Regions from separate parts of the Glaciecola sp. MF2-115 genome, predicted to be linked through region 1. Evidence: predicted binding sites of a transcription regulator. Region 1 holds the regulator's gene; each other region holds the start of a gene.
The links. Region 1 encodes FliA, which starts transcription of late flagellar genes. Its sites were predicted from a motif close to CTAAAGNTNNNNNNNNNNNNGCCGATA; they were not measured.
Positions count from the first base shown of each region.

Region 1 (3,283 bases):
TTCTCCGTCTTCTGGATTATTCTCAAGATCAACAAGTTGTTCCTGGAGCTGCTCAAGTATTTCTCCGGCTTCCACCAGAAAATCTTGCATTATTTCCTCGTCAACTTCAAACGACATTCGTCGGCTCCCCTAAAACCCTAAACTTGACAGTAAATCGTCAACGTCGTCTTGTCCACTTACTACGTCGTCGCGAGTTTCTGCATCGATAATCGGCCCTTCGGCTTTTATTGTATCGGTCTTTTTCTTAGAAGGTTGAGAATTATCTTTAAAATCTTCTTTCCTATCGACATCAGCAAACGCTGTCAGCATAGCGACTAAATTATCTTCAACATCTTTCACTATTTCGATAACACGGCGCAGTACTTGTCCAGTGAGGTCTTGATAACCTTGGGCCAGTAGTATTTCAGATAACATAGAACTGAGAGTTGAGGTGTCTCGCGTAGCATCAATTAGGAATTGATCGAGCTCATTACATAGCTGTTTGAATTCACCTAGCTCCATTTGGCGACTCATCAATTTCTGCCATTCAGGCATAATATCAAGTAAGCGCTTGTTTAAGCCTTCGGTAAGAGGCATGCTTTTCTCAACAGCATCCATCGTTATGTTGGCTGCTTTTTCAGTTTCATCGATCACGTAATTTAGTCTAGTTTGCGCATCTGGAATTTCATCTTGCGTCAACGTAGAAATGCGATCATCAGCCTCAAACACGCTCAAGGAATCATGTAACTGGCGGGTCAAGATACCTACTTCAGTAAACAGTTCTCCTGCTTCTCGCATAGTGATGGTGTCAACCAGTGCGTTAGCTTGCTTGCGATCACCATTTTCAAGATATGCAACTAATTGCTTCGCTTCTTCTAACGAAACTAAGTCTCTGTCGGTCGTTGTCATTCAACGTTACCCCATTAAGAAATATCGCTGTTAACCAAGACGCTGAAAAATCTTTTCTAACTTCTCTTTCAATGTAGCCGCAGTAAAAGGTTTGACTACGTAACCATTTACACCAGCTTGCGCAGCAGCAACGATTTGCTCTTTTTTCGCTTCCGCGGTAACCATTAGAACAGGTAAATGTTTTAAGTTTTCGTCAGCTCGAATAGCGCGAAGCAAGTCAATACCTTGCATCCCAGGCATATTCCAATCTGTTACCACAAAATCAAAATCACCTTGAACAAGCATCGGCAACGCAGTATTACCATCATCCGCTTCTTGAATGCTTGTAAAGCCAAGGTCTTTTAACAAATTCTTAATGATACGCCGCATTGTTGAAAAATCATCAACAACTAGGATTTTCATATTCTTATCCAAAACTGCCTCCGCTGAGGTACAAATTAACTATAAAAATAAAACGCAGCCAACTTAGTCGACGGTTCGCCATGACTGCATTTTCGACTTTAACTTTAACATCGCTTGACTGTGAATTTGACTCACTCGTGATTCGCTGACTTCAAGGACTTCACCAATCTCACGTAAATTTAATTCTTCGTCATAGTACAATGAGAGGACGATTGCTTCTCGCTCTGGTAATGTTGTTATCGCTTGAGCCAGCGCTTTCTGAAATGATCCTTGCACCATATTTTCAAAAGGACTGTCTTCGCCTTTCGTGGCGTCCGTGGTGAGAACGTCTTCGCTAACGCCGAGATCTTCAATCCCAACTAACTTGCCAGCGTTAACTTCTCGCAACATTTGATGATATTCTTGCACCGGAACTTGTAACCTTTCCGCGACGTCAATGTCTCGAGCATCACGACCTGTGGCTTTTTCCACTTGAGATATCGCTTCCGTTATCGCTCTACTGTTCTTGTGCACTGAACGAGGAGTCCAATCACCTTTGCGAATTTCATCTAGCATAGAACCGCGTATACGGATTCCTGCAAATGTTTCAAAACTCGCACCTTTAGAACCATCAAAGTTTCTTGCTGCTTCGAGCAAGCCAATCATCCCTGCTTGAATCAAGTCATCCACAAGGACGCTCGCTGGCAACCTTGCCATAAGATGATGAGCAATTCTTTTCACCAAGGGCGCGTGTCGCTCCACCAATTGGTTTTTATCAATTTGTTGTTGATAGACTGCCACTTTGTTACTCACTGATTAATTACCTACTCGTTTCTCGACACTAACTGCTCAATGAAAAACTCCAAATGCCCACCAGGTTGTTCTGGTATTGGCCACATCATGGATTTTTCAGCTAGGCTAGCAATCGCCACCGCTGCAGGCGATGACGGATATGCATCAACGATAGCAGCTTGTTTGCGTACAGATTTACGAATATTTTCGTCGAATGGAATAACTCCAACCAACTCTAATGCAACATCCAAAAATCGCCCTGTCACTTTGGAAAGCTTGCTAAAAAGCTCTTTACCTTCCTTATCACTTCGCACCATATTGGCAACGACTTTAAACTTGAAAACACCGTGCTCACGGTTAAGAATTTTAATCAGTGCATACGCATCCGTCAAAGATGTGGGTTCGTCACAGACAACAACAACGACGTCTTGTGCGGCCCTTGAAAAACTCATTACCATGTCGGAAATGCCCGCAGCAGTATCAACAATGAGTACATCTATCTCTGTGCGTAATTCGCTAAAAGCTCTAATTAAGCCTGCATGTTCAGTAGAACCCAGCTCAGCCATTGATTGCGAGCCTGATGTTGCCGGCGCAATTTTTACACCGTGAGGACCCGTTACCAGAATATCGTCTAAGGTGCATTCGCCTTTCAAAACATGGGATAAATTTTTATCTACACGCAAACCAAGTAACACATCGACGTTGGCTAGACCTAAGTCGGCGTCGAGCACCATCACACGTTTACCTTTTTTAGCCAATGAAATGGCTAGATTCAAAGACACGTTGGTTTTACCCACTCCACCTTTACCACCGGTGACTGCCATGACTTTAATTAATTTGGATTGATTCATTTTTCTTAAGCTACTCGCTTGGTCTTCTATCATACTGCTCTGACGCCTTCATCAGAGATGGATAGCTTAGTATGCGCCAAAGCGTACTTTTTATAAAGTTTTGACGCTACCATTATTAAATTTTTCGCATCTGCTAACTTAATGTCTTCTGGCACTCGCTGTCCATCCGTTACGTAGCTTAGCCTAAGGTCATTTTCAATCACTACACTAAGTGCTTCACCTAGACTGTAACATTCATCTAATTTACTGAAAATACAGCCAGTTAAGTTTATATTCTTATACGCTTGTATGGTTTGATGTAACACCTGATACTGTGATCCAGCCGGTAACACTAGGTACTTTTTAATGTTTGCCGTGGTCTCTTTTTCATA
Region 1 is NZ_JBLBVM010000055.1:82,745-86,027, reverse strand. Features, by position in the region: gene ACKLNX_RS13570 (chemotaxis protein CheW) at 1-117, opposite strand, end outside; gene ACKLNX_RS13565 (protein phosphatase CheZ) at 130-888, opposite strand; gene cheY (chemotaxis response regulator CheY) at 919-1,302, opposite strand; gene ACKLNX_RS13555 (RNA polymerase sigma factor FliA) at 1,354-2,082, opposite strand; gene ACKLNX_RS13550 (MinD/ParA family protein) at 2,094-2,945, opposite strand; gene flhF (flagellar biosynthesis protein FlhF) at 2,942-3,283, opposite strand, start outside.

Region 2 (3,283 bases), 120 kb from region 1:
AAAATGTCGACAAAGTCGATGAAAAACTACTAAAAGTGGTACCAAAAGAGTTTAAAGTGGATGTTCATCAATGGTTAATTTTGCATGGAAGATATACATGTATTACTCGAAAACCACGATGTGGTAACTGCATTATCCAAGATTTATGTGAGTTTAAAAACAAAACTGAATAAACCTCCTGCAACAAAAAGTGATAACATTTAAAATTCGATTAATTCTTTGAATGAACCACTAAAGGAAAAAAATGAGACTATTACATACTATGTTGCGCGTTGGTGATCTACAAAAATCCATCCAATTCTATACAGAAACACTCGGTATGAAGCTTCTTCGTCAAAGTGACAATAAAGAATACGAATATACTCTGGCATTCCTTGGCTACGGCGATGAAGACAATAACACTGTCATTGAACTCACCTATAACTGGGGTAAGACGGATTATGAGCACGGAGATGCCTTTGGACATTTAGCCATCGGCGTTGATGATATATATGCTGTTTGTGACGAAATCAGCGCTAAAGGTGGTGACGTTTACCGTGCACCAGGGCCAGTGAAAGGCGGTGAAACTATCATTGCCTTTGTTAGGGACCCGAATGGCTACGCTATCGAACTCATCCAAGAGAAGTAAAGCTTATAACTTGGCGAGTTGAATTATCACACGACGGTTTTTCGCTCTCGACAGTTCGTTATCATTTGGTGAGATGTGCCGCTTCTCACCATGCCCTGTCACTTCAATTCGTGTTGTATCAACACCTTGAGAAGCGAAGTAATCACGAATTTCGTTGGCTCTGCGGATCGATAATTGCTCATTGTTCCAAGAGCCGCCATAGCTATCTGAGTAACCATCTAGCAATACTAACTCCAGTTCAATATCTTCTTTTAAATAGTCACCAATCATATCTAAACGTCGTTTTGAATAGTTGGTGAGCTCCACACTGCTCTTTTTATACGTTAATACTGTGTATGCAATATCTTCAAAACTATAGGGTAATAAATTGGCAACGCATTCAGAAAATGCAAAATATGAATTGTCGAAATTGCTAGCATTAAGAGCAACAGCGACCGAATCGTATCGATTACTCCAATCTTGATAATGAATGGTGGGCCAATACCCTTTCTCTAGTTCTGTCAGCATTTCCCAAGCGGATTCTGACGGAAGATCACCATCATATTGCTTGCGTAAACTCATTGTTCCTATCGTTTTTTGAAGAGCACCAGGCATCCACCTCGGCGGCACAGAATAAACCGTCGCACTATCGTATTTATTTGGGAGACGGAGCATATCGAGGACGAATTCTAAATTAAGTTGTTTTGAGGCTTCTGTCACGAAAGAAGCCACTCCATAACCTGGTATGGGATGCTTTAGTTCACACATTAAGCGGGTTTGCTCACCAAGCATCCATTCGGAGTTTTCTACGGACGCGTTGTACTCACGCAAATTTGCTGACGCAAGCATGGGAAGTAAACAAATAAAGCTTAATAAGTATTTTTTCATTGTAGATTCAATCTCCGAGAACTTAGATAAGGTATCGACAATTTGAATAAAATGTTTAGAATTGCTGACAAATCTGGCGTAAATAATCCTATAAAACAAAGTATAGATGAGAGTTTGCGCTTTGATTTCGTAAAAAAGCTTTTGAGTCATGTACTTAGCTTACCTGCTCAATGCTACCAAAGCTTCCTTCTTTTATTTCAATCACATTAATATGCACTCTAGGGATTTATAAGTATTTCATGACAACGACTAAACCTAAGCTTCAAGATCGATTTAGAGGTTATTTCCCCGTCATTATTGATGTAGAGACAGCTGGTTTTAATGCAAGCACGGATGCGCTGCTAGAAATTGCGGCCGTCACATTGAAGTTTGATGCGCAAGGAGACCTCGTTCCTGACACCACCTTTCATGAACATGTGGAACCTTTTGAAGGTGCAAACATTGAACAAGCGGCGATAGAGTTTAACGGTATTGACCCAAACTGTGCTTTACGTGGCGCTCTCGATGAGAACACTGTCATGAAAAACCTATGTAAGCATATTCGTAAACATCAAAAAGAAGCTGAGTGCCAACGTTCGGTTATCGTCGCTCACAATGCGAGTTTCGATCAAGGCTTTGTTAATGCAGCTATTGCCAGGCAGAATATTAAGCGCACACCATTCCACCCTTTCGTTTCATTTGATACAACATCACTAGCGGCATTAGCGCTCGGGCAAACAGTCCTGATTAAGGCATGCCAAGCCGCGGGAATACCTTTTGATCAATCCGAAGCACATTCCGCATTATATGATACAGAGCGCACCGCTGAATTATTTTGTTATATTGTAAATCGCTACAAAAACTTAGGTGGATGGCCACTTCCAAATCTAATTGAGAATTAATCGCAAAAAGCTTGCATTCAATCTAAATGTGAATTATTATCATTTGCATATTGATTAAGAGGTGATTCTTGATGTTCGTTTGTATGTGTTATGGCATAACTGATAAGCAAATTAAAAGCGCGGTGGAAACACATGGCGTGGGTAATATGCGCGAACTAAAGCAAATCATGGAACTTGGTAGTCAGTGCGGAAAATGCGTTGAATTAGCACAAGAAATTATCGATAACACTATTGTAGATGAAACCTTATTCATGGACGTAGGCTAAGCCTTACTTAAAACTCTAGCTACCGTTCAAGTAACACGATTCAATAAAAAAGCCTCTTTCGAGGCTTTTTTATTGTGAAAATTTTATTTTAGAGTACGTAAATAAAAATTAATCTTCAGCTTTAACCGCAGCTTCTTTCAACAATGGCTGCAACTCACCTTGTTGGAACATTTCTAAAATAATGTCACAACCGCCTATTAACTCACCTTTCACCCACAATTGTGGAAATGTTGGCCAGTCAGCATATTTTGGCAATTCAACTCGAATATCTGGATTTTGCAGAATATCAACGTACGCAAACTGCTCACCACAACTCATCAAAGCTTGAACAGTTTGAGCAGAGAAACCACAACTTGGCAGTTTAGGAGAGCCTTTCATGTACAATAAGACTGGGTTTTCTGCAATTTGTTCTTTAATTTTATCTATAGTTTCCATTTGATGACCTTTATCTGAGTAATGCTTAAATGTAATTTGAATATGAGTAGAGATGCGGTTAATCTTGAAAAAAACAACCCATATATATGAATAGCAGTATAATAAATAGATTAGACCGAAAAATCAGTAAAAAATGATCTTCTTTTCATATATTTTCGAACTAGTTATAACTTATTAAGTATTATTTTCGAGTTTATTCTTGGATT
Region 2 is NZ_JBLBVM010000055.1:204,815-208,097, reverse strand. Features, by position in the region: partial or broken gene ACKLNX_RS14120 (endonuclease III) at 1-173, shown strand, start outside; gene gloA (lactoylglutathione lyase) at 245-628, shown strand; gene ACKLNX_RS14110 (flagellar protein MotY) at 632-1,495, opposite strand; gene rnt (ribonuclease T) at 1,735-2,376, shown strand; gene ACKLNX_RS14100 (bacterioferritin-associated ferredoxin) at 2,448-2,642, shown strand; gene ACKLNX_RS14095 (Grx4 family monothiol glutaredoxin) at 2,751-3,077, opposite strand.
Region 2: the regulator FliA is predicted to act here: its motif matches at 1,528-1,554, upstream of ACKLNX_RS14110 (flagellar protein MotY).

Region 3 (3,283 bases), on a different contig from region 1:
GAGTTACAAGAAATAAGTCGAGTTGATGGCCTAACAGGTTTATACAACCGACGTTATTGGCAGGAGCGTTTCGATCGAGAATACAAAGTAGCGATGCGCACAGAGCCAAACATTTGTGTCATTATGCTCGATATAGATCATTTCAAGAAAGTTAATGATACATACGGACATCACGCGGGTGATTTGGTCATTCAGCGTTTAGCAAAGTCTATTGAGTTAGCGACACGTGAAACTGACATTTGTGGTCGTTATGGTGGAGAAGAGTTTGTTATTATTCTTCCTGAAACTACAGAGAAGACAGCAAATATTATGGCTGAAAGACTAAGAAAACTCGTTTCCTTAGATGCAGTTCAATACGAAGATATCGCAATAAAATATACAATCAGTATTGGTATAGCGCAGTTTTCGAGCGACTACAGAGAAGCTGTTCTTTGGCTTGAAGATGCAGATAAAGCATTGTACGAAGCAAAAGAAGGCGGACGAAACAGAGTGGTACTTGCGCACAGTAATGGCAGCTAAAATCCTTTAAGGTCGTATCCCTACAACATCTAAGGGGCAGAGTCCTTGCCCTTCTAAAAACAATACACACATCGACAATTGGGCTTTAATGCAGTCGTCATTGCGTATTAAGGGCTCCTCCCAATAGTGAGCTTGGTGCAGCACATGCCAGAAAATCCGTTCTTTGTGACTATATGGCTGTGAATGTTGATTTTTAACCAGCGTCCACTCTTCAAACGTGTCCCATAAAAAACACTCAAGCTCAGCATAGGGCAACTTGTTCTGCCAATAAGAACGTAAGTAGAATACAAGCTGCTCTGCTTTGTTATCTATAAAATTTTGAACTAACAAAATAGTGTGCCAATGATAATTCGACGGAAGTATGATTAAAGTATAGGTAGATAAATTTAATTCGTGAGCTTTGTAGGGATGATTAAGTTTAAGTCTTTGTATTATTGGGAATTAAATAACAAAATAAAGATATCCTAATTTTTACCAACCCAAATAGGCGGTCCAACCTATTATTTGCCGAGAGATGTATTCCATTTGTCGTTGGTCGAAGCTTTGCCCAACTATTTCTACTTGGCGATAAACTTCCTTAAGCTCTGTGCGTGCCGCAATTTCACGCTTGGCAGCTGTTTGCTTACTCCAGCTGTTGTCCCAATAGCTGGTGAGATCAAGTACAGGAATAGGAGTTTGAGCGATAAGCATTGGCACCTTATTATTCAGCTTCCGAATTGGCCAATAAGGGTTGTTAATGACAAGTGCATCAATATTCGACGAGGTAGGCTTATCAACAATTAACTTCGTTATCGTAGCTGCGGTAATGCCTTGTGTGACAACAATGCGATGACCCATGGTCAATTTCATATGTTGTAGAACTGACTCAATATAGGCCTCAACTTCTTGTGAATAAACTATCAACTCAGCCTCTGTGATTGCTGGCCGTGCTGAAAGACTATTAATCGTTTCGACTGCGTTTGTCGGTTTATCCTCTTCGTCTTCTTCGCTTGCAGGGTTGCCCTCAACGGCGTTGAGTTCAACAGCTGAGTTTTCGGTATCGGGGCTGTCAGGTTGTGCCTTTGTTACTGCTGTATCTGTTCGCTCTATCGGGAAGGCGATGTTAGGACCTGATCGTAACCCTAGTGAGGGCATTACGACAGTTGTCCATCCAAGTGCGGGTAGTGTTTTTGCAACATGAACCAAAGAGTCCTTTTTACCTAAAGGTGAGTCTGCATCCCCTATGATCATGACGACGCCTTTCGTTATGGGTTGTTCCGACAAGGAGATTAGAATTGGCATACTGTTGTCACCTATTTCTATTAAAGTAAACTCATCGTTATGCATTTGATTTTTAATATCGAGCGCTGTCTTTTCTGCAAAAGAAGCTGACTGAGCGTTTGCGTCGAGTGGCGAAGCTAGGAGAAAGCAAATTAAACAGCACAATAGATGACTAAAAGAGATAGCACGGAGCAATTTAGGGCACCGTTTGTGTTGAAAATTAGCTCTATTGCTTGGATTCTGCATAGATATAAGTTCAGTCAGTTAGTCATGTGTAATAATAGTTTATCGGCCCGCGATTTAAGACGTTTAACCTTTTTAATTTTATTTAAAACCTTAGTTACATAAAAATAGAAATTAGTACTACTAAGGCGTTATTTTGGCATAAAAAAAGCAGCTCGAAAGCTGCTTTCATATTAAGTAAATATCAAGTTTAGAATTCGTATGACACTGATGCGCCAACGAGTCTAGGTTGATTTGGATACGCATTGAAACTACCGCTTTGAATCGGTGGTGGGAACGCAGATAAGTAATACTCATCGTTGTTCAAATTACGCACCCAAATTTGAAAGCTTAAACCATTCTCCATGGTCAAACCTGCACTAGCATTTATAGTACTGACAGTTCGAGTCAACTCCGCAGGTACATTTGATACTAAGCGCACTTCACTTTCGTATTGATAGTCGGTGCGAATGTAACCGAACATGCCGTTATCAAACTCGAAGTTATACGTAATACCAGCGTTAAATGTACGCTCTGGAATACCAGCAGGTTTCTCACCCGATAAATCGGTCGGGCCGGTTAAGCCAGACGCACCTACGAAAGAATCGTAAATCGGGTCTAAAAGCATACCTGCAAGAGTAATATCGATTGAATCAGTAGCATTAAATTTAGAATCAAACTCAACACCTTTGGTCGATTGCTTACCAGCATTCGCTAATACGAACCCTGTTCCAACAAAGGTGCTTGATTGGAAGCCATTAATCGTTTGGTCAAAAGCTGTAATGTTGATAGCCGCATTACTAAATCTTGTTTTTATGCCTAACTCATACACTTTAGTTTCTTCAGGGCCAGCATAACGCGTACCGTAGCTTTGGTTAGCTTGAGTCAAACCTGCACTTGCAATTGCGCTTGCGTCACCAGGGAACGGACGTGTATCGCGCGATAAGTTCCAAGATGTACCTTTAAAACCAGTCGCTGCAGTTGCAAAGAAGTTAACATTCTTATTGAGCTCATACGCTAAACGCACACTCCAAGTTGCTTTGCTGTCCGAGCTTTTGCCATTTTCAACTTCATTTGGAAATACGAGTTGTGGTGGTAAAAACTGCACGCCTTTCAAAGTGGGTACAAAGGGGGCCAATGTAGGAATTGATGTAAGTGGCACACCAAATAAAGTTGGATCAGTATCAAAATCAATTGAAGATAAGACTTCTTGGTTATCAGAGGCAATCGTGACAGCTTTCTCATCTTTCGTGTAGCTTGCGCCGAAGGTTGCTGTAAGTGC
Region 3 is NZ_JBLBVM010000045.1:29,866-33,148, forward strand. Features, by position in the region: gene ACKLNX_RS06170 (diguanylate cyclase) at 1-519, shown strand, start outside; gene ACKLNX_RS06175 (hypothetical protein) at 526-849, opposite strand; gene ACKLNX_RS06180 (DUF3530 family protein) at 991-2,025, opposite strand; gene ACKLNX_RS06185 (TonB-dependent receptor) at 2,213-3,283, opposite strand, start outside.
Region 3: the regulator FliA is predicted to act here: its motif matches at 2,066-2,092, upstream of ACKLNX_RS06180 (DUF3530 family protein).